Regions from separate parts of the Massilia haematophila genome, predicted to be linked through region 3. Evidence: predicted binding sites of a transcription regulator. Region 3 holds the regulator's gene; each other region holds the start of a gene.

Region 1 (5,801 bases), 1.0 Mb from region 3:
GGCCGGCGCCGTTCACCAGGCAGCCGATGTTGCCGTCGAGCGAGATGTAGGCCAGGTCGAACTTCGATGCTTCGACTTCGGCTGGATCTTCTTCGTCCAGGTCGCGGTAAGCCAGGATCTCCGGCTGGCGGAACAGGGCGTTGGCGTCGAAGTTGAATTTCGCGTCCAGAGCGATGACTTTACCGTTGCCGGTCAGGATCAGCGGGTTGATTTCGGCCAGCGACGCATCGGTTTCCCAGTAAGCCTGGTACAGGCCTTTCAGGTTCTGGCGGGCTTCTGCCAGCGATTCGGCAGGAATGCCGATCTTGGTCGAGATGTCGTCCGCTTCGGCGTCGGTCAGGCCGACCGATGGGTCGATCGCGATCGAGTGGATTTTTTCAGGATTGCTGTGGGCGACTTCTTCGATGTCCATGCCGCCTTCCGACGAGGCCATCAGCACGACCTTCTGGGTCACGCGGTCGGTGACCATCGAGACGTACAGTTCCTTCTTGATGTCGGCGCCTTCTTCGATCAGCAGGCGGCGCACTTTCTGGCCTTCCGGGCCGGTCTGGTGCGTGACCAGCTGCATGCCCATGATCTGTTCTGCGTATTCCTTGACCTGTTCCAGCGACTTGGCAACCTTCACGCCGCCGCCTTTGCCGCGGCCGCCAGCATGGATCTGGGCCTTGACGACCCAGACCGGGCCGCCCAGCTCTTCAGCTGCCTTGACGGCCTCTTCCACCGACATGCACGGAATGCCGCGCGGTACCGTCACCCCGAACTTTCGGAGGATTTCTTTGCCCTGATACTCATGGATTTTCATGCTGGCTTCCCTTCTTCTGTTACTGATATGGATAGTTAATTGGAAAACTTCGACATCGGAGTTTAACCCGGTACGGCCTTGATCGCCCAACGAGGGTAATACCGTGCCACGGCGGGACCGTCGGCGCGCAGCGCGTGGCAACGGTCGATCTCGTAAGGACGCTCAGCGTCGCCTTGGGCGGCATTGCGCGTCTCGAACGCATCATCGGCGAAGGCCTGGATTGCCGCGGTGGGCAGGACCTGCGCCAGTTCAGTCAAATGGGTGCAACCAAGCACGCCCGAGAGGCGGTCTTTCAGGTGCAACCGGAAATGCTTGGCGAGCGACAGGCCGACCAGCTTCTTGTAAGCGGGGCCGATGGTGTCGCAATAGCCAGGATACGGCACCGAGTCGGACGCGGCTTCGGCGTCGACGATCTCGAGGTCGCGATTGATGGTGATGCGCAGGCTCAGGTCGTGCACTGCGGTGCCGGCCGGACGGACGCCGGAAGCAAGCGGGATGTCCTGTGCCTTGATGTCGCGAATGCGCGCGTCGAGGTCCCACAGGCCATCGTCGCGCGCGTACGCTTCGACGGTAATGGCGCGCGTGTGCCGGAGCTGGCGCGGAGCGGGAGAAGACAGAGGCATAAAAACGTTGCCGACAGGGCGGCGGTCAAATGTTGCAGCCGGTGTGCTGATGCACGTTGCCGCAGCTTCTGCGGCAACAACCGCTCATGCGGCGCTGCTTAAACCGTCAAAGTTTAGCACAGGCCGATAGCGGTTGCACTGCAACATGACGCATTGACCACGCCGCCAACCGGGGAATGTCGAAAGAATGGCAAGCCTGCCAACGTTGCCCATACAGGGTCGGTGGACGCCACGGCGGCGGGTCGAGTCAGGAAACGTCGTTGCGGAAGAAGCAGTTGATGCCCTCGCCGTCGAGGCAAATCTGGGCATCGCGGTCGATGATGGCCGACCAGGTGCCCTCCCCCGCCTCGGGCTCGATGCCGCGCCAGACGATGCCGGAAAACGAGACCGATAGCGCCGGGCCGCCGGCTTCGCGCCAGGAGCCGCGGATTTCGTCGGTATTGCGGCCCAGGCCGCTGGTTTGCAGGACGTAGTCGCCGCCGGGACGCACGTCCAGGACGATGGACGTGTCGGCGGTGCTGAGAATATAGACGCCGGCGGGGCTGGTCGGCGCCTGGGTGCAGCCGATCAGGCCGGCAGCCAGTCCTAGTGCGAGCAACGCTTTCATCTTGTTCCCTTCTCGATCGCTCGGGTTGCTGCGGCAGGCGCCGCGGACTGGAGCGGCGAGGCCTGCGGCCTGGAGTGCGGCATGCGCCGCGGACATCAAGCGCCAGCGCGCAGCGCCATCCGTCGTTGAGGAATATGCAGGGCATATCGGCGAATGGCGCTCCGCGCTGGCGCCTGGCCCGGATCGGGCCCAAATCTAGCCCGGATATGGTCCCGGGAGGCTTACCGGTGCTGTAACGTCAACAATCGTCGTCGTCCGGAGCGCCCTTGAGCGCCTCGCGTACGGCGCGCTGGGAAAAGCCGCGCGCCATCAGGAAGCGCATCTGCTTGGCGCGCTCGGGCGCGTCCTGGGCAACGGTGCCGAATTTGCGGCGCCAGACTTCGACGGCGCGCGCCATTTCGCTCTCGGCCAGTTCGGACTTGAGCTCGGCAAGCGCTTCGCCGTTCACGCCGTGACTCTGCAATTCCGCCACGACGCGGCTGTTGCCATAGCGGGAAGCTTTTCGGTGAATCAGCGATTCGGCGAAACGCTCCTGCGACAGCCAGTTATTCTTTTCGAGGAAATCGAGGAGGGCTTCGACGTCGTCGCCCTCCTCGGCATGGCGCGCCAGCTTGCGGCCCAGCTCGAGCCGGCTGTGCTCCCTCATGGAGAGGAAGCGCAGGGCCCGGGCCTTCAGGCTCAGGGGTGGCGCGCGCATGGTGCTGCTGTCAGAACAATCAAAGCACGCTCAAGCTTATTCCGACACGGCCTTCAGCTTCGGCGTATCGCCGCCGTCGGCAGCGACCGGCGGCAGCTCGCGCACGCCCAGCGCCGCGCGGACCTTGTTCTCGATCTCGCGTGCCAGTGCCGGACGGTCCTTCAGGAACTGACGGGCGTTGTCCTTGCCCTGGCCGATGCGTTCGCCGTTGTAGCTGTACCAGGAACCCGACTTCTCGACGATCTTGTTGTCGGCGCCCAGGTCCAGGATTTCGCCTTCGCGCGAGGTGCCTTCTCCGTACAGGATGTCGAAGTGGGCTTCCTTGAACGGCGGCGCGATCTTGTTCTTGACGACCTTGACCTTGGTTTCGTTACCGATCACCTCGTCGCCCGACTTGATCGAGCCGGTACGGCGGATGTCCATGCGCACCGAGGCGTAGAACTTCAGCGCGTTACCGCCGGTCGTGGTTTCCGGGCTGCCGAACATCACGCCGATCTTCATGCGGATCTGGTTAATGAAGATCACCAGGGTGTTGGTGCGGTTGATCGAGCCGGTCAGCTTGCGCAGCGCCTGCGACATCAGGCGGGCTTGCAGGCCCGGCAGCGAGTCGCCCATGTCGCCTTCGATCTCGGCGCGCGGAGTCAGTGCGGCCACCGAGTCGATGACCACGAGGTCGACCGAACCCGAACGCACCAGGGCGTCGGTGATTTCGAGTGCCTGTTCGCCGGTGTCCGGCTGCGAGATCAGCAGCTCGTCGAGCTTGATGCCCAGCTTTTGCGCATAGGTGACGTCGAGCGCGTGCTCGGCGTCGATGAACGCGCAGGTGCCGCCGAGCTTTTGCATCTGGGCGATGGTCTGCAGGGTCAGCGTGGTTTTACCCGACGATTCCGGACCGTAGATTTCCACGATACGGCCGCGCGGCAAGCCGCCGACGCCAAGCGCGATGTCCAGGCCCAGCGAGCCGGTGGACACGGTTTGCACTTCCTCGACCGGTGCATTCGCGTCCATGCGCATGACCGAGCCCTTGCCGAACTGCTTTTCGATTTGCGCGAGGGCGGCAGCCAGCGCCTTGCCTTTTTCGGAGGCATTTACTGCGGATTTTTTGTCGTCCATAATTTTCTTTCAGTCTCGGAGGTAACCAAGGTGTGGGCGCCGTCGCGCAATTCAATACCTACTACTGTATAAAAATCCAGTGGTTTTGGCAAGCGCTATCTAGTGCCAAGGTGTGAGAAAGCTCGCATTGTTGCGCTAAATCAAACACAATAAAGGCCGCAGCGAGGTTTAATCAAAAACGAGGTGGAACATGCGAATTTTACTTGCGGAAGATGATAGCGTACTCGCCGACGGACTAACGCGCTCGCTGCGCCAGTCCGGCTATGCGATCGACTGCGTGCGCAACGGCGCCGATGCCGATACCGCCCTCTCGACCCAGGAGTTCGACCTCCTGATCTTGGACCTCGGTTTGCCCAAAATGTCCGGCCTCGAAGTGCTGCGCCGCCTGCGCGCCCGCTCTTCCCTGCTGCCGGTGCTGATCCTGACCGCGGCCGACTCCGTCGAGCAGCGCGTCGAGGGACTCGACCTCGGCGCCGACGACTACATGGCCAAGCCCTTCGCCCTGTCCGAGCTGGAGGCGCGGGTGCGCGCATTGACCCGGCGCGGCGCCGGCGGCGGCCCGGCCGTGATCCGCCACGGCCCGCTCTCGTACGACCAGGTCGGGCGCAGCGCCTACATCAACGAGCAGATGCTCGACCTGTCGGCGCGCGAACTGGGCCTGCTCGAGATCCTGCTGGCGCGCACCGGGCGCCTGGTGTCGAAGGAGCAGCTGGTCGACCACCTGTGCGAATGGGGCGAAGAGGTGTCGAACAACGCCATCGAGGTCTACGTGCACCGGCTGCGCAAGAAGATCGAGGTCGGCGGCGTGCGCATCGCCACCGTGCGCGGGCTCGGCTACTGCCTGGAGAAGTTCTCGGACGCTGCCCGGGCCGGCGCCAACACCGAACAGGCCGCCGAGCACAAGTGAACGACCGCGACGCCGGCCTGGTGCCGCCCGACGGCGATTTCCCCGCCGGCGTGCCCGAGCCGCTGTACGTGCCGCCGAATCCCGAGCCCGAGGAAAGCATCCAGCACTCGCTGTTCGGCGAAATCCTCGACTGGATGCTGGCGCCGCTGCTGCTGCTGTGGCCGATGAGCATCGCCATCACTTACCTGGTGGCGAAGTCGATCGCCAACCAGCCCTTCGACCACGCACTGGAAGACCGGGTCACGGTGCTGGCCCAGCAGGTGCGCGAGGTCGACGGCGCGATCGCCAGCCGCCTGCCCGGCAGCGCGCGCGACATCCTGCGCGCCGACGACGTCGACAGCGTGTATTTCCAGGTGCTCGACGCGGGCGGCGCGCACGTCGACGGCGACCGCGAACTGCCGCGCCCACGCGACGACGAGGACGACAAGGACGGCGCCGTGCACTTTCGCAACGACGCCGTGCACGGCACGCCGGTGCGCGTGGCCTACCTCTACGTGAATCTCGATCCCCTGCACAGCGCCGACGCTTCCACGCCGCTCGAGCCGCCGGCGCCGCGCAAGGCCCTGGTGCAGGTGGCCGAAACGCTGGACAAGCGCGCCCTGCTCGCCAACGAGATCATCAAGGGCGTGATCCTGCCCCAGTTCATCATCCTGCCGATCATCCTGGCCCTGGTCTGGTTCGCGCTCTCGCGCGGCCTGTCGCCGCTGGCCGAGCTGCAGGAAAGGATCCGCGCGCGCTCCTCGGACGATTTGTCGCCCATCGATTCCCGTCAAGTGCCGGAAGAAATTTCTCCGCTGGTCGGCTCGCTCAACGACATGCTCGGGCGCCTGGCCCAGACCATCGACATGCAAAAGCGCTTCATCGCCGATGCCGCGCACCAGATGAAGACGCCATTGGCCGGCATGCGCATGCAGTCCGAGCTGGCCCTGCGCCAGATCGACCCGGACGAGATCCACCGCTCGCTGGAGCAACTGGCGAAAAGCTCGGAGTCCGCCACCCGCCTGGTGAACCAGCTGCTGGCCCTGGCGCGCGCGGAAAACCAGCCGCATGCC
Region 2 (5,801 bases), 1.7 Mb from region 3:
TGCAGATCATGGCCGACGGCGAGCATCCCGAGCTCGACTTCGATCCGCTCGACGACACCAAACGCTGGCCGGAAGACCAGTTCCCGCTGCTGCCGGTAGGCCGCATGGTGCTGGATAAAAACCCGGACAACGTGTTCGCCGAGACCGAGCAGTCGGCCTTTGGCACCGGCGTACTGGTCGACGGCATCGATTTTTCGGACGACAAGATGCTGCAGGGCCGCACCCTGTCCTACTCCGACACCCAGCGCTACCGCGTCGGCCCGAACTACCTGCAATTGCCGATCAACGCGCCGCAGGAAAAGGCGCGCGCGAAGACCAACCAGCGCGACGGCCAGATGACCTATTACGTCGACGACGGCGGAGAGAACAAGCACATCAACTACGAGCCGAGCCTGATGGGCGGCATGCAGGAAGCGCCGCAACCGCAGCGCGACTACCACCAGTACGTGGAAGGCCACCTGGGCCGCTACCAGACCACCTCGACTGCCGCCGACTACAAGCAGGCCGGCGACCGCTACCGTACTTTCCAGGACTGGGAACGCGACGACCTGGTCAACAACGTCGGCGGCGACCTGAAGCAGTGCCCGGAACCGATCCAGCTGCGCATGGTGTGGCACCTGTGGCATTGCGACGAGGACTACGGTCGCCGCGTGGCGGAAATCGCCGGCATCGACCTCGAGAAGGCCAAGGCCCTGCCGCCGCTGCCGGGTAAACCAGCGCCGCACGACAACCGGCAAGGGTCGACCTATACCGACGGCAAGCGCGAAGAACCGGCGACCAGCGAGGAGGTGGGGGCGAAGTAAGCTGCGTTTGCCTCGGCAGTAAAGCAAAACGGACCCGTGAGGGTCCGTTTTTTGCTTCTGGTAGGGTGGGCACTTGTGCCCACGCGGTACGACGGATGATCGGTCGATACGGTGACGGTCGTGGTATGCGTCAGCACGACCGCGTGGGCTCGAGAGCCCACCCTACGCCCTTCGGCAAATGCCGCGGAACCCTTACGCCTTCGCTTCCCCGCCCAGCGCCTCGACCACGTCGGTCAGCATCTTGGCCAGTTCACCGGTCATCAGCATGATGTCGTTATCGAAACGCTCGTCGTCGCTGTAGGTGACGGTTTCGCCTTCCTTGATCACATCCAGCGGCTTGACGCCCTTGATCGCCAGCGATTCGGTCAGCACGAACGAGACGCGGCTGTTCCAGGTCATCGCCAGGCGGGTGCACTGCTTGCCCGAGGCGATGTGGCGGCGGATGTCTTCCGGGTCCAGCGAGTGCTTCACGTAGCGCACGGCGGCGCGGCTTTCGCCGGTGGCGCGCAGTTCGGTATCCTGGTCGATCGTGAAGTTGTACGGCGCTTCGTCCGACTCGAGCCAGCCGGTCATCACGGCCACCGGCGAGCGCTGCACGCGCAGCGATTCCAGCGGCAGCTTGTCGACCGCCTTGAGCAGCAGCTTGATGACGTCGTCGGCCTTCGAGGGGCTGGCGGCATCGATCACCAGCCAGCCGTTGACCGGGTCGATCCAGGTCCAGACATTGCTGCGGATCGAGAATGCGCGCGGCAGCAGTTCGTCGGCCACGCGTTCCTTCAATTCCTTCATCGCCTTCTTGCCCGGCGGGAAGCCCTGCTGCTCTTCCAGTTCGGCCGCCTTGGCCTTGGCCACCTGGTTGATCACCGAGCTCGGCAGCAGTTTCTTTTCCGTGCCCAGCATCATCAGCATCTGCTTGTTGACCACGTGGACCAGCTTGCCGTTGCCGCGCGGCGAATCCCAGCCCTGGCGCAGCAGTTCATTGCTGCTGGCCGGCGTGAAAGCCTGCGACTGCAGCGCGTCTTCCATTTGTTCAGGGGTGAACGCCCAGTTCTGGGGCAGGCGGTAAATCTGAAGATTCTTGAACCACATAGTTGCTTTCTGTTGTCTCAGTATTTCAGGGGAACGACATTTTACACGCTGATGTCGCACTATTTTTGGCAGGCAACATCAACAATTCAATGTGTTGTGTGTTCGTCAAACAGGCTGAGCTGCTCGACATGTTCGGCCTCGCCCAGGCGTACACCGACGCCCAGCAGGCGGACCGGGCGGCTGGCGCGCTGCCAGCCGATTTCCATCAGGCGCGCATAGCTCGGCAAATGTGGCGCGTAACCGACACACTCGACCGTGGTCTGCTGGAAGTCCGCGAATTTGATTTTCACGAACAGCTTATTGATGAATTTTTCGGCACCGTTGCGCTTGATGCGCCCCAGCAGATGTTCATACAGGTCCGGCAACAGGGCCAGGCAGCCCGCCAGGTCCGGCACGTCGGGCGTATACGTTTCCTCGGTGCTGACCGATTTGCGCTCGCGCTCGGGCGACACTTCGCGGTAGTCGATGCCCCGGCACAGGTCATGCAAACGCGCGCCAAAGCTGCCGAAGTGCTCCTGCAGCTTGTGCAGGCTCCAGCCGCGCAGGTCAGCGCACGTTTTCAGGCCCAGGTTGTTCATCTTGGCGGCCGTGACCTTGCCGACGCCGTGCAGCTTCTTCACAGGCAGTGCGGCAACGAAAGCATCTACCTCTTCCGGACGCACCAGGAACAGGCCGTCGGGCTTGTTCCAGTCGCTGGCGATCTTCGCCACGAATTTATTTGGCGCCACCCCGGCCGACGCCGTGATGCCGACGGTCTCGACAATGCGGCGCCGGATTTCCTGCGCGATCAGGGTCGCGCTGCCCTTGCAATGCGGCGAATTCGACACGTCGAGATAGGCTTCGTCCAGCGACAGCGGTTCGACGAGTTCCGTGTAGTCGCGGTAGATGTCCATGATCTGGCGCGACGCGATGCGGTACTTTTCCATTGCCGGCGGGATCACCAGCAGGTCCGGACACAGTTTCATTGCCTGGGCAGTGGCCATGGCCGAGTGGATGCCGTAGCGGCGCGCCTCGTAATTACAGGTCGCGATCACCCCGCGCTGGTCCGGCCGCCCACCGACGGCGAGCGGCCGGCCGCGCAGCGAGGGATCGTCGCGCATCTCGACCGACGCATAGAAGCAGTCGCAATCGCAATGGATGATTTTACGTGCGGGGGCGTTCACTCGGGCGGCGGCGGGAGCCGACTACTGTAATTCCGTACAGTATCTCGTCAATTGCGGTTTGGTGCAAGTAGGGGGGGCACGCTGTGCCCACGCGGTGATGGTTTGCAGCGAGATCACCGAGTCCGACATCGGAGCCGTTATCGATCACCGCGTGGGCTCGAGAGCCCACCCTACGAAGAAACAAAAAAAGACGCGCGGCAAGCCGCGCGTCTTTCACCCTTGGGACTCGACTGTTTTTACTGCAATTACCAGCCCAGGCTCAGCGTGTACTTGCCGTTGGTCGAACCGGTGCCGCCGCTGTAGTACTTGACGCGCACATAGCGTGCCGAGGTAGCGGTGGTCGAGTTCGTCACCGAAGCGCTGTCGACCGCGCCGGCGCTCTTTTCGCTCAGCGCCAGCTGGGTGCCGGCGCTGTTGTAGATGTACAGGTCGTAGTCGGCGGTCGACGAACCTGGGGTCATGGTCGCCGTGAGCGTTTTGCCGGCCGGCAGCTGGACCACGAAGTAGTCGGTGTCGGTGCTGGCGCTCATGGTGCCGTTGACGACCGTGCCGCTGGTGCTGATCGCGTTCGCGGTCGAGATCGTGTTGTTCGACTCGGTTTCGCTGATGGTCGGGCCCGGCGCCGGGGTGGTGCCGGTGGCCGATGCCACCGCTGCTGCCGCGTCGACGATACCGGTGCCGCAGCCCGAGCAGGTCGCCGGGAAGGCGCGTGCCGTGCTCTTCAGCTTGGACTCGATCTGGTCGGGCGTCAGCGCCGCGTTCTTCGCCAGCATCAGGGCCGCCACGCCGGCGACGTGCGGCGTCGCCATCGAGGTCCCCTGGTAGCCGGCGTAGCTGTCGGAACCCGGCGAGCTGGTGCCGCTGTTCAGGGTCGACAGGATACTGCCACCGGTGCCGCCGCCCGGCGCCGCCACGTCGACCACGGTGCCGTAGTTCGAGTACGAAGCCTTGCCGCCGGCGCGGGTGGTCGCAGCCACGGTCACGACGCCCGAGCAGTTGGCCGGGTTCGAGTTCGAGGCGTTCTGGTTTTCGTTACCAGCCGCGACGATCACGACGGTGCCGCGCGAACGGGCGCTGTTGATCGCGTTCTGGGTGGTAGTGTCGCAGGAACCGCTGCCGCCCAGCGACATGTTGATCACCTGGGCGCGGGCCGCGATGTTCGGTACGCCGCTGACGCTGCCGCCCGAGGACCAGACGATCGCGTCGGCGATGTCCGAGGTGTAGCCGCCGCACTTGCCGAGCACGCGCACCGGCACGATCTTGGCGCCGAAGGCGACGCCGGCCACGCCGACGCCGTTGTTGGTCGCGGCGGCGATGGTGCCGGCCACGTGGGTGCCGTGCCAGCTCGAGCCCGATGCCGCGTTGCCGGCGTAGCATTCGCTGGCGGAGACCCAGTCGCCCGGATCGGACGCGTCGCTGTCGCGGCCGTTGCCGTCGTTGGCGACGGCGGTGTCGGAGATGAAGTCGTAGCCGGCCAGGATCTGACCCGACAGGTCGGCATGTGGACGGTAGCCGGTGTCGATGACGGCGACGCGCACGCCGGCCCCGGTCGAGCTGTCCCAGGCTGCCGGCAGGCGCAGGCCGCCGGTCGCTTCATAGTAGTGCCACTGCTCGGTGTAGCGCGGGTCGTTCGGCGTCATCATCCTGGTCATGATGCGGTCCGGCTCGGCATATTCGATCGACGGGTCGCGCGCCATCATTTCCTTGGCCAGCGCACCCGCTTCGGTCAGCGAGAGCTTGCGGTTCAGCTTCATCACATGCGCGCCGGTGGCGATGCTGTGCATCGGAGCCAGCTTGGCGCCGAAATCCTGGCCGGCGCGGTCGACGGCCGCCTGGCGCGCCGCGGTCACGGCAGGTACGAAGGCGCGGCCGTTGACGACCTTGGCGTCCTTGTACTTCACGATCATGCGATCGGTATGCAGGATGTATTGCGCTTCCGGGGCGGCGCCGGGAACGGCATCGGGGACGGCGGCCGAGGCGTGGAGCGGACCCACGACGATGGCCAGTGCTGCAGTGACTTTCAACAAGCTCGGATAGATCGAATGCGTCGACTTCATGTTTCGTCCTTTGCTGTTAGTTTTCCGTCAGGGCAAAGCTGCCCTGTTTTATGGTTCCCCGGTTATCTCCCTACCGGGGTGCCCTCTGCTGGCGGCTTCAAAAGACTACTCCTGAGTAAATATGCGCGCAGGGAATTTCCAAGCGTTTGACGCGTTCGCGCAACGGTTTTTATGGCTGAGTTAACAAAAACATCGTTTATTTGCAAAGTTTGTATGTACGCCAAATAACATATGGTTGAACTTCATTGGCATGTCTACAACATCAATTACTTCATGTATAGATCAAGAGATTTGCCTATTCGATAAGCATAAAAAAACCCTCAGGCGTGCACGACTTTGTGCTTTGTCAGGTTGGTGTAATCAAAAGTTAAATTCAAATTTCATACCCAAGGTGTATGAATCGCTCACCGTCCGCGCCGCTTGATGACGGCGCATGCGGTGCGATACCGATGCGGATCAGCCGCGCCGACAGAACGCCTTTTGCATATTTTTATGAAAAACCCTTGCGCGATCTCGAAGCCTTACGCTATGATTCGGGCCTCTTCGGACGTGGTGACAAACGTCAGACGAACACTCTGAAAAGAGAGCGGGCGCTTAGCTCAGTTGGTAGAGCGGATCCCTTACAAGGATTAGGTCGGGAGTTCGACCCTCTCAGCGCCCACCAGATCAGAGTATCGATCGAAGTAACG
Region 3 (5,801 bases):
TGATAAGGCCGAGCTTGCCACATTGGCGGGCAAGGCGGCGCGCGCGTGCGCGCATCTCGATCGGATTGAGCGCCGGCGTCTCGTCGATGTAGAGCTGGGCATCGTTCATTTTCTGGATGGCGTGCGTCAGGCGCGGCCAGTCCTCGTCGTTCAGGCGGCCGGTACGCAGGCGGTGCTGGTCGAGCTGGCCGACCGAACCGAGCATACGCATGGCCAGCTGGGCGCCGCCCATCTCCATCGAGAACACGGCCACCGGCAGGCCGGCTTCGATCGCGACGTTCTCGCCGATGTTGACCGAGAACGCGGTCTTGCCCATCGAGGGACGGCCGGCGACGATCACGAGGTCGCCCGGCTGCAGGCCCGAGGTCATGCGGTCGAGGTCGATGAAGCCGGTCGGCACGCCGGTGATCTCGCCCTGGTTCTCGCGCGAATACAGTTCGTCGATGCGCTCGACGACCTGCGTCAGCAGCGGCTGCACCGCGGTCCAGCCCTGGGCGCCGCGCGCGCCCTGCTCGGCGATGGCGAAGATCTTGGATTCGGCTTCGTCAAGCATCTGCTTGACTTCCTTGCCTTGCGGATTGAACGCATTGCCCGAGATTTCGTCGGCAACGGTGATCAGCTTGCGCAGCACGCCGCGGTCGCGGACGATCTCGGCGTAACGGCGGATGTTGGCGGCCGACGGCGTGTTCTGCGCCATCGCATTCAGGTATTGCAGGCCGCCCACGTCTTCCGCCTTGCCGAGCGAAACCATCGCCTCGTAGACGGTGATGACGTCGGCCGGCTTGCCGCTATTGATCAGGCGCACCATCTGTTCGAAGATGATGCGGTGATCGTAACGATAGAAATCGTCCGCGTGCATGAAGTCGGCAATGCGGTCCCAGGCCGCATTATCGCGCAGCAAACCGCCGATGACGGACTGTTCTGCTTCGATGGAGTGCGGGGGGATGCGCAGCGATTCGATTTGCGGATCTGCGGGGGTATTCATGGCGGGCATTATACCTTCTCCGGTCACACGGCTGAAATAATTGGCGAGTTTCTGGGAATAAAAAAAGCCGGGCAAGCCCGGCTTTTTCCTTTTTGCAACAGCTCCAAAGGAGCTGTGCGGTCATACTTGCTTAGGCAGCTTCGCCCACGACAGCGATGGTGACATCCACCACGACGTCGGTGTGCAGAGCGACAGCAACCGGGTGCTCACCGGTGGTCTTCAGCGGGCCGGTCGGCATGCGCACTTGCGCCTTTTCGACGGCGAAACCTTGCTTGCTCAGGGCTTCAGCGATGTCGAAGTTGGTGACCGAACCGAACAGACGGCCGTCGACGCCGGCTTTCTGCGCGATGGTGATGGTCATGCCGCTCAGCTTTTCGCCCTGGCCTTGTGCAGCAGCCAGCTTCTCGGCAGCAGCTTTTTCCAGTTCGGCGCGCTTGACTTCGAACTCGGCCACAGCAGCCTGGGTAGCGCGGCGGGCCATTTTTTGCGGGATCAGGAAGTTACGTGCGTAACCGTCCTTGACCTTGACGACGTCGCCCAGGTTGCCGACGTTGACGACTTTTTCCAGCAGGATAACTTGCATATTATTCTCCAGTATTTACTTGTGCTCGTTGCCGTAGCGACTTAAGCGTTGTGCAGGTCGGTGTACGGCAGCAGGGCCAGGTAACGTGCGCGCTTGATCGCGGTGTCCACTTGACGCTGGTAGTGCGCTTTGGTGCCGGTCAGGCGTGCCGGCATGATCTTGCCGTTTTCCTGGACGAAGTCCTTCAGGGTGTCGACGTCTTTGTAATCGACCTGTTCAACGCCGGCGGCGGTGAAGCGGCAGAATTTCTTGCGCTTGAACAGCGGGTTCTGCTGTTTGCGCTTCAGTTTTTCTTTGGCTTTGTTTTTGTCGAACTTTTTACCGAATGCCATTTTGAGGCTCCTGTATATCTAAAAGGTGGGCCGCTGGGTAATTAAGCGGCAGCACTGAAATCAATGATGTGAAACACCAGGGCTTTGCTGTTGCGGTTCTTCCTGGCCAGGAATCCCGTGAACTGGTGTGCGGCGCCGAGCTCGGCGCTGGCGAATCGGCCCGAAATCTCGCCCGCGGCGAACGCGGAAATCTCGAACTCGACCAACCTCGTCACCCCTGCCTCGACCTGCTGCGAACTGTGCATCAGGATTGCCGAGACGACCGGCACGCCGGCGGGGGTGTAGCGCAACAGGTCGCGTTCAGCGATGGTAGCGACGACCTGGAGCTGGTTCACTGCACGTCGGGCACTGGGCCCGTCCACGAAATCTGGCGAAAGACCTTAGGCAGCGGCGGCCGGGGCAGCAGCCGGAGCTTCTGCGCGGTGGCTCTTGGCTGCGTCTTCGCGCTGGACCGACTTCATCATTGGCGACGGAGCGGTTTCAGCTTTCTTCATCTTCACGGTCAGGTGACGCAGCACGGCATCATTGAACTTGAATGCGGTTTCCAGCTCGACCAGGGTCTCGTTGTCGCACTCGATGTTCATGCAGATGTAATGTGCCTTCGGCAGCTTCTGGATCTGGTAAGCCATCTGGCGACGGCCCCAGTCTTCCACGCGATGGATGTTACCGCCGCGGCTGGTCACCGTGGTCTTGTAACGCTCGATCATCGCCGGGACTTGCTCGCTTTGGTCCGGGTGGACGATAAAAACGATTTCATAATGACGCATGCAACACTCCTTGAGGACGTTTAAACAAATGCCCACCTCGGCGTCAAGACGAGTGTGGGAAGGGAAAGCCTGCAATTATAACCCGAAGCGGACAGCAACACAATCCGGGGCCTGCCGTCCCGCTTTCGCGACAGCCACGCCCGAAAAAGCGCGGAAAAATGCCGGAAAAAGGCCGATTCCCCTTGCATTCTTCGGACTACTGTACAAAAATACAGTCTGAATCGATAACCAGTGGTACATCCATGCTCAAGCTCACTGCACGGCAAGAACAGATCCTCAACCTGATCAAGGAAGCGATCGACAACACCGGCTTCCCGCCGACCCGCGCCGAAATCGCGAAGGAATTGGGCTTCAAGTCGGCCAACGCGGCCGAGGAGCACCTGCAGGCGCTGGCCCGCAAAGGCGCGATCGAGATCGTCTCGGGCACCTCGCGCGGCATCCGCTTGATCGGGGCGGCATCGGAGCCAGCGGTTCCGGCCATCCCGCCTGCCCTGCTGATGTCGCTGCCGCTGGTCGGCCGCGTCGCCGCGGGCTCGCCCATCCTGGCCCAGGAACATGTGGAGGCAACCTACAACGTCGACCCGGCCATGTTCGGCGCCCGCCCCGACTTCCTGCTGAAGGTGCGCGGCTGGTCGATGCGCGACGCCGGCATCATGGACGGCGACTTCCTGGCGGTCAAGAAAATTGACAGCGCCAAGAACGGCCAGATCGTCGTCGCCCGCCTGGGCGAGGACGTGACCGTCAAGCGCTACCGCAAGACCGGCGACGTGATCGAACTGCTGCCGGAAAACCCGGACTTCAAGGTGATCCGCGTCGAACCGGAAGACGAGTTCGCGCTCGAAGGGCTGGCGGTGGGGCTGATGCGTAGCTGGCACTGAGCCGCACATACCAAGTCGAACGCTGAAAGGGCCGCTAACGCGGCCTTTTTGCTTGATGGGATTTGTGCGGGGAACGGTATTGGCGAAGCGTCGCATTGCCGGGTTCCGTAGGGTGGGGTCTCGACCCCACGCGGCGCAAGGCTTGCAACTCGCCACCTCATCCGGCAGGCCGACCGTATCACTGCTGCGCGACATGGCGCGGCTGATCAATCGCTGTACCGCGTGGGGTCGAGACCCCACCCTACGAAAACAAAAGGCCGCTGACGCGGCCTTTTTGCCTTACCTCTGCGCTTACTTCGTGCGCAACGACTGGTCCTTCGGCGCCTTGTTGACGATCGCATTGTGCTCCGCGATGTAGGCCTCGGTGGCGCTGCGCCATACGGCGACGTCGGCCAGCACCATCTTGGCGCCGACCTTGGCGTCTTCCGACAGGTTTTCCTGGACCTGGGCCAGGTGGGCCTTGGCCTTTTCCATTTCCGCCAGGTTCATCAATTTGGCGACGTCAGGCGGGATCTGTTTGTCGAGCGGCGATGCGGCGTTCAGGTTCTGCACGAAGCCGTTGTAGCAGTCCTGCCACTTGTTGATCGCATTCGAGACCCGGTCGATCTCCTCGGCCTGCTTCGAGATCGCGGGCACGCGCGGCTTGGGGCAGCGGAACTTGCCGGACCGCAGTTCCTCGCCGTCGTACTTCGACATCCAGTAATCGATGTCGGCGCGGCGCGCCACGCGCTGCTTCATGATCTCGAGCGACGCGTCGGCGACCTTGTTGCCGCCGGCGGCGGCCTTCTGGAACCACATCGTCGCCTTGGCCTCGTCGACCGTGCCGGCTTCGCCATACCAGTACATCTGGCCCAGGAGCTGTTGGGCTTCGACGTTGCCGGCGTTCGCCAGCTTGGTGTACACGGCCATTGCTTCAGGATACTTCTTCTGCTCGAACAAGGCCTTGGCATTCTCCAGTTCGCCGGCATGGGCCAGGCCCGCCTGCAGCAGGCCGGCCAGCAGCAGGCCCGCAAGTGTCAGCGCATTCTTTTTCATGTATTCGCGTCGTCCAGTCAGGTGATTGAGGTCGATCAGGCGTCCAGCGCTGCCCGGAAGTCTTCCAGCAGGTCCTCGGTATCTTCGATGCCCACCGAGACCCGGATCAGGGACTCGGCGATGCCCATGCTGGCGCGGCGCTCGGCCCCCATCTCGAAGAAGATGGTGTGCGCCACCGGAATCACGAGGGTGCGCGTGTCGCCCAGGTTGCTCGCGGGGATGGCCAGCTTCAGGCGGTTCAGGTAGTCGAAGCAGTCGATGCCGTCCTTCAGCTCGAAACTGAGCAGCGAGCCGCCGGCGCGGAACAGTTCGTCCGCGATGCCGTGCTGCGGGTGCGATGCCAGGCCCGGATAGTGGACGGCGGCGACGCGTGGGTCCGCTTCCAGCATGCGCGCCAGCGCCAGCGCATTGGCGGTGGTGCGCTCCATGCGCAGCGCCAGCGTTTCGGCGCCGACCGCAATGTGGTGCGCCGCTTCCGGCCCGAGCGAGGCGCCGAAGTCGCGCAGGGCTTTCGCGCGCAGCTGGGCCATGCCCTGGGCCGCGGGCGGCTGCTTGCGGAAGTTGGCGGCGATGTTCGGGTAGGCGCTCCAGTCGAAGAGGCCCGTGTCGGTCAGCGCGCCGCCGAGGGCGATGCCGTGGCCGGCGATCGACTTGGTCAGCGAATTGACGACCAGGCCGGCACCGACCGTCTTCGGACGGAACAGATACGGCGTGGTCATGGTGTTGTCGACCACGTAGAGGATGCCGCGCTCGCGGCACAGCGCGCCGATGCGCGCCAGGTCGGCGACCTGGGTGCGCGGATTGGCGATCGTCTCGACAAACACGAAGCGGGTGTTCGGCTGCAGCGCCGCCTCGACATTGGCGACGTCGGTGGCGTCGACAAAACTCACCTGCACGCCCTGCCCCGCCACCGTCTGCCACAGGCTGTTGGTGTTACCGAACAGGAAGGAAGACGAGACGATGTGGTCGCCCTCGCGCAGCAGCGCCTGGAACAGCGCGCCGATGGCGGCCATGCCGGTGCCGAAGCACAAGGTGGCGACGCCGTCTTCCATCTTCGTGACCTTGTCTTCCAGTGCGGCGACCGTCGGGTTGCCCTGGCGGCCGTAGCGGAAGCCAGGCTCCTTGCCCTGGAACACAGAGGCAAGCTGGCGCGCATCGCCGTAGCCGAAGGCCACCGAGGTGTGGACCGGCTTGTGCAGCGAGCCTTGCTCGATCGTCTTG
Region 4 (5,801 bases), 1.9 Mb from region 3:
GACGCGGCCAGGGTGCGGTCACTGCTGCCACCAGCGCGGCAGCAGCGCGCGCACGTCAGGCGTATCGAAGCGGTCGTCGATCAGGTAGACCACGCCCTGGTCCTGCTCGGTGCGGATCACGCGCCCGGCCGCCTGCACCACCTTTTGCAGGCCGGGATACAGGTAGGTGTAGTCGTAGCCGGCGCCGAACATGGCCTGCATGCGCGCGCGCAGCTGCTCGTTGACCGGGTTCAGCTGGGGCAGGCCGAGGGTGGCGACAAAGGCGCCGATCAGGCGCGCGCCCGGCAGGTCGACGCCTTCGCCGAAGGCGCCGCCCAGCACCGCGAAGCCGATGCCGCGCCCATTCGGCTCGAAGCGGTCGAGGAATGCGGCGCGTTCGCGCTCGCTCATGCGCCGCTCCTGGCGCCAGACCGGCACCTCGGGGTGCTGCCGGGCGAACAGGTCGGCGGCCTGCGCCAGGTAATCGAAGCTGCTGAAGAAGGCCAGGTAGTTGCCGGGCTGGCGCGCATACTGGTCCGCCATCAGCCGGGCGATCGGCGCCAGCGAAGCCGCGCGGTGCTGGTAGCGCGTCGAGATATCGGCGGCTATCGTTACCTGCAGCTGGCCGGCGGTGAACGGCGATTCGACGTCGACCCAGCCGGTGTCTGGCGGCAGCCCGAGCAGGTCGGCAAAATAATGCCAGGGACTGAGCGTGGCCGAGAACAGCGTCACCGAATGCGCGTCGTCGAAACGGGACTTCAGGAAAGGCGCGGGCACCACGTTGCGGATGCTGAGCGTGGTGTCCTTGCCTTGATCCTGACGCGCGACGTCGCACAGCGAATGCTCGCCGAAGGATTCGGCCAGGCGCCCGAAGGCCAGGGCGTCGAACAGGAACTCCTGCAGCGCCGGGTCGAGCGGCACGGCCTGCTCGGCGAGGTGGTCGTTGATCGCGCTGGTCGCGCCCTGCAGCGCGCTCAGGAATTTTTCCGGCGGCGCCGGCAGGACCTGGTAGGGGTGGGGCGCGTGCGCGTCGATCTCGCCCCAGGCGCGGGCCAGCTTGGTGAGCGTCTTCTTGACCGGCGCCGGCGCGGCGGCGCGGGCCAGGCGCAGGGCCGCGCGGTCGATCCGGCTCGAGTACATCGCGCGGGCGCGCGCCACCATGTTGTGCGCCTCGTCGACCAGCACGCTGGCGCGCCAGCCGTTGGCCTGGGCCAGGGCGTACAGCATGGCGCCGCCGTCGAAATAATAATTGTAGTCGCCGACCACGACGTCGCTCCAGCGCGCCATCTCGCTGCCCAGGTAATACGGGCAGACATCGTGCGCCAGGCCGACTGCGCGCAGCGCCGCGCGGTCCAGCACCGGCACGTCCAGCGCGGCGGCGCGCGCGGCCGGCAGGCGGTCGTAGAAGCCCTTCGCCAGCGGGCAGGAGGTGCCCTGGCAGGCCTTGTCCGGATGCTCGCAGGCCTTGTCGCGCGCGGCCAGTTCCAGCACCCGCAGCGGTAGGGAAGGGCTGGCGCCGCGGATGGTGGCGGCAGCGTCGAGCGCGAGCTGGCGGCCCGGTGTCTTCGCGGCCAGGAAGAAGATCTTGTCGATGCGCTGGTTCGGTGCGGCTTTCAGCACCGGGAACAGGCTGCCGACGGTCTTGCCGATGCCGGTCGGCGCCTGCGCCAGCAGGCAGCGCCCGGCGCTGTTGGCCTTGAAGACGGTCTCGGCGAGCTGGCGCTGGCCGGGACGGAAGGCCGCATGGGGAAAGGGCAGCGCGGCCAGGGCGGCGTCGCGCGCCTCGCGGTGGCGCAGCTCCTGTTCGGCCCAGGCGATGAAGCGGCCGCACTGCTCCTCGAACAGCGCGCGCAATTCGGGCGCACTGCGGGTCTCGCGCAACACGGTTTCGTGGCCGCTGCCGATCTCGTAGTAGACCAGGGCCAGGTTGACCTGCTCGAGCCCGAGCTCGGCGCACAGCAGGTGGCCGTAGACGCGCAGCTGCGCCCAGTGCAGGTGGCGGTGATTGTCCGGCATCGATGCCAGCTGGCCGCGGTAGGTTTTGATCTCTTCCAGCAGGTTCTCGCGCGCGTCGTAGCCGTCGGCGCGGCCGCGCACATGCAGGGCCCCGTGGTCGCCGGACAGCGAGACTTCGGTGCGGTAGCCGTCGCCGCGGCGCGCCGTCACCACCGCATGCCCGGCGATGCCTTCCTGGGCGGTCGGCGAGGGCGTGAAGCGCAGGTCGAGGTCGCCCTGCTTGGCGGTGAACTCGCACAGGGCGCGCACGGCAACCGTGTATCTCGTGCTGGAATCCGCGGGCTCGCTCAAGCCGCCTGCTCCCACTGCAGGTAGCAGACCGACACCGGCATCCCGTGGGTGGCGCAGTAGTCGATCCAGCGCAGCTGGTTGTCCTGCAGGCGGTCGCCCGGTCCCTTCACCTCGATCATGTGGTAGCGCTTTTCATCCGGCCAGAACTGGATCAGGTCGGGGAAGCCGGTGCGGTTTTCCTTGACGTCGGCCAGGATGCGTTCGCACCACTTCTTCAGGTGGGCGGCCGGGATGCAGTCCAGCGCCAGTTCGATCAGGCCGGCGTCGAGGTAGTCCCAGGCCACGAAGGGCGAGGCGATGCCGGCCTTCTCGACGAAGTGGGCCATGACGGTGGCGCGGTAGCGGCCGTCGTCGAGCTGGGCCAGGCAATCGGCGAATTCAGCGGCGCGGCGCTGGGCGAAGTCGGGACTGTACAGGTCGGCCGGACCGCGATGGAAGGGGTGGAAGAATGCCCCCGGGATGGCGGCGAACACCGCGCGCCAGCACAAGAGTCCAAACAAGGCATTCGCCAGCATGTTCTCGACGTAGAAGACGGGCGCGCCCTCATCGGCCAGGTATTCGCGCACCACACCTTCGACCCACCAGTCGCCCTGGGGCATCGGCAGGCAGACGTCGATCCGGACCGGCTCGATGCGGCGCGCGATGGTCTTCGGATGGCCGAGGCGGCGCGCCAGGCGCGGCCCGATGCGCAGCAGGTGCTGGCGCTCGGCGTCGCTTTCCGGCGCCGCCTGGGCAACGCCCAGAAGCTCCCAGGCTTCGAGATAGCGTTCGGCCTTTTCCAGCACCCGGATCGCACGGCCGCGCGCGCCCGGGAAGCGGCAGCGCGCATACAGCGCGTGGGCCCGGTCCCAGTCCTTCTGCTTCTCGTAGTGCTGGCCGATCTGGAACAGCAGCTTCTCGCGCCGGCTCTCCAGCCAGTCGTTGTGGAAGGCATGCTCGGGCAGGTCGCGCACGATGTCGTCGGCCGGCTCGATGCCTTCGGCAAAGCGTTCCTTGCAGGCGTGCAGGAGCAGGTAGTGGTCGATGTCGGCGCGGTCGCGGAAACCGCGCGAGGCGTTTGAAAACTCGACCTGCTCGTAGCGGAACAGGCCGAGGTCGGACAGCACGAACTCGGTCCAGTCCTGGCGCAGGTTGCCGAAGAAGATCAGGCGCAGGCGGTCGCACAGCGGCTTGACGTGGATGCGCAGGGCGAGGTCGTCGCAATCGCGGTACCAGGCGGAGAACGTCCGCTCCTCGCCGAAGCTTTCGCGCAGGGCCGCGAGCTGCTCGGCCTTGCGCGCGGATTTATGCTGCAGGTGGGCGCCGAAGGCGGCGGCGATCTCGGGCTTGGAGAGCAGATCGAACAGCTCGTCGAGCGAGACGACGGGGTCATGCTCGACCCAGCCGGTGCCGAGCAGCTGCCGCGCTGCTTCGACCGGACAGCCGATTTCGGCGTAGCGCAGCTTGGACGCGCGAAACAGCGTGCCCTTGCGCATGACCATGCGCACGAAAAGGGCGCGCGCCGGCTGCGGCAGCGCCGGAAAGGCTGCGATGAAAGTCCGTTCCTCGTCAGTCAGCAGGTCGTCGTAGCGCTGGCCGATCCAGTCCAGGACGCCCTGGAAGTTGTCCAGGTAATAAAACTCGTTTTCCAGAACCCTGTTCATTGCGAGATGCGACACTGTGCTTATGTACAGTATAGCGCCGCAGCGCGCAATCGGCCCAGCAGTTTCGGCCGCGCAGGAGCGCGGCCGTGGTTTTTTGCCACATCAGCGCTTGGCCGGCGCCGGGCACTTCGCGCCTGTGCATGGCGGCGCCTGCTCGCGTTCGCTACGGTGGCGCTCGGACTGGGCGATGATGGCGGAGATCAGTGCGACGTCGCTGTCGACCGCGGAATCGGCAGCCTTACCCGGCGTCGCCTTGCGCCTGGGCGCATCGGCGGGGCGGGGCGCCTTCGCCGCGTTTTCGGCCTTGGCGGCTTTCTCGGCCCTGGTGGCTTTGTCCGCCTTGGCGGTTTTCTCGGGCGTGCGCGTCTTGTCCGCATTGTCCGTCTTCTCCGGTGTCTTGATGGCAGGCGCCGGCTGCGGCGCTGCTGGCGCTGCTTTCTTCGGCGCCTCTGGCGGAGCCCCTGGCGCTGGCGGCCTGGCTGTGCTGGCCTCATCGGGCGGCAGCATCACCAGCGGCGGCGGGTTGGCCGGCCGATCCTGGGGCTGGGGTTGATCGACGATGACGGCGGCCTGCGGCGCTTCGGACAGCTGTAGCGGCGCGGACTCGGGCGGCGGCGCGGGCGCGGCCGCCGGCGCCGTGTTCTCGTCGACGCGCTCGACTTGCGCCTGGAGGGTCGTCGCGGTGGTGTGGTTGTCGTAGGCGAGCCAGGCGACCACGCCCACGAGGATGCCGGTGAACGCGGCGGCCGCGCAATACCAGGCCAGGCGCGGGCTCGAGATGCGTCCGCCGGCACGGCGGGCCGAATCGCGCTCCAGCATTGCAAGAATGTTTTCCTCTCCGGCTGCACGGCGCGACGACATCAGGTTCGGTCGCGTCGAGGCTGCTTGATTTTCGTCTGTAGGCCGCACGGCATTACTCCTAAGATTGCGTTTTCAGTCCGATTAGAAACAATCTGGGGAAAGCCATGCTGATCTTTCTCGCGTTTCTGTACTTTTGCGTCGCCTGCACTGCGATCTGGCTGGCGATCTTTCCGACTGGCAGGGCAATGCTGGGCCAGCTCGTGTTCAACCTGCGCAGCCGCCTGCGCCTGGGACGCCAGGCGGCAGGCTGGCGCGCCGGGCGCCCGTCCCGGCCGGCGGCGCTGGGACACGACCTGGCGGCGCTCGGCAGGAAGGTGCTGAAGTTGGCGCGGCGCAACTGGATCGTGCTGGCCATCGGCGTGCCGGTGGTGGCGATCCCTTCCTTGCTGGCCCTGGTGATGCGTTCGCCCGACATGCTGCCCGACTACCAGCCGGTCGAGGCCTTGCCCGACGCCCAGATCGCCGCACTGCTGCAGGGCGAGCAGCTGGTGCCGCCGGTGGCGCCGCCGCCCCTGGCCTTCAGCACCCAGGAAGTGGTGCTGGTGCGGCCGATGCTGGTCAATGCCAGCCGCAACTGGGGCCTGATGCATCCGGACTTCAGCCAGCGCCTGCTGCTGGCATTCAAGATCATGAAGGAAAAGCACGGCTACGAGATGGCCTTGCTCGAGGGTTACCGCAGCCCGGCGCGCCAGGACCAGCTGGCGCAGATGGGCGGCGCCGTCACCAATGCGCGCGCCTTCCAGAGCTGGCACCAGTACGGCCTGGCGGCCGACTGTGCATTCTGGCGCGACGGCAAGCTGGTGATTTCGGAGAAGGATCCCTGGGCCATGCGCGGTTACCAGCTCTACGGCGAAGTGGCCGAGCAGCTCGGCCTGACCTGGGGCGGACGCTGGAAGATGATGGACCTGGGACATACCGAACTGCGCCTGCGCGGAGTGATGCGCCGCTAGCACAGTGGCCGCTGGAGCTTGAGACGTGTCAACTTTTGCCACCGGGAATGGTGCGAGCATT

Evidence for each region. The regulator LexA, encoded in region 3, represses DNA repair genes until DNA is damaged. The targets are predictions, from matches to a motif close to ACTGTATNNNNATACAGT.
Region 1: the regulator LexA is predicted to act here: its motif matches at 3,906-3,923, upstream of recA (recombinase RecA).
Region 2: the regulator LexA is predicted to act here: its motif matches at 3,079-3,096, upstream of dinB (DNA polymerase IV).
Region 4: the regulator LexA is predicted to act here: its motif matches at 3,943-3,960, upstream of ACFOPH_RS03375 (VRR-NUC domain-containing protein).

The regions. Positions count from the first base shown of each region.
Region 1 is NZ_JBHRVV010000001.1:3,708,041-3,713,841, forward strand. It holds gene sucC (ADP-forming succinate--CoA ligase subunit beta) at 1-802, opposite strand, end outside; gene ACFOPH_RS16430 (DUF2889 domain-containing protein) at 865-1,425, opposite strand; gene ACFOPH_RS16435 (hypothetical protein) at 1,673-2,032, opposite strand; gene recX (recombination regulator RecX) at 2,271-2,729, opposite strand; gene recA (recombinase RecA) at 2,766-3,842, opposite strand; gene ACFOPH_RS16450 (response regulator transcription factor) at 4,033-4,749, shown strand; gene ACFOPH_RS16455 (sensor histidine kinase) at 4,746-5,801, shown strand, end outside.
Region 2 is NZ_JBHRVV010000001.1:4,369,493-4,375,293, reverse strand. It holds gene ACFOPH_RS19400 (catalase) at 1-803, shown strand, start outside; gene ACFOPH_RS19395 (recombination-associated protein RdgC) at 996-1,892, opposite strand; gene dinB (DNA polymerase IV) at 1,979-3,055, opposite strand; gene ACFOPH_RS19385 (S8 family peptidase) at 3,301-5,112, opposite strand; tRNA gene ACFOPH_RS19380 (tRNA-Val) at 5,701-5,776, shown strand.
Region 3 is NZ_JBHRVV010000001.1:2,668,239-2,674,039, forward strand. It holds gene ACFOPH_RS11880 (replicative DNA helicase) at 1-985, opposite strand, end outside; gene rplI (50S ribosomal protein L9) at 1,116-1,568, opposite strand; gene rpsR (30S ribosomal protein S18) at 1,610-1,900, opposite strand; gene priB (primosomal replication protein N) at 1,942-2,235, opposite strand; gene rpsF (30S ribosomal protein S6) at 2,281-2,667, opposite strand; gene lexA (transcriptional repressor LexA) at 2,910-3,545, shown strand; gene ACFOPH_RS11910 (sel1 repeat family protein) at 3,837-4,580, opposite strand; gene ACFOPH_RS11915 (cystathionine gamma-synthase family protein) at 4,616-5,801, opposite strand, start outside.
Region 4 is NZ_JBHRVV010000001.1:728,867-734,667, forward strand. It holds gene ACFOPH_RS03365 (LytR/AlgR family response regulator transcription factor) at 1-2, shown strand, start outside; gene ACFOPH_RS03370 (ATP-dependent DNA helicase) at 19-2,286, opposite strand; gene ACFOPH_RS03375 (VRR-NUC domain-containing protein) at 2,283-3,929, opposite strand; gene ACFOPH_RS03380 (hypothetical protein) at 4,032-4,748, opposite strand; gene ACFOPH_RS03385 (M15 family metallopeptidase) at 4,895-5,740, shown strand.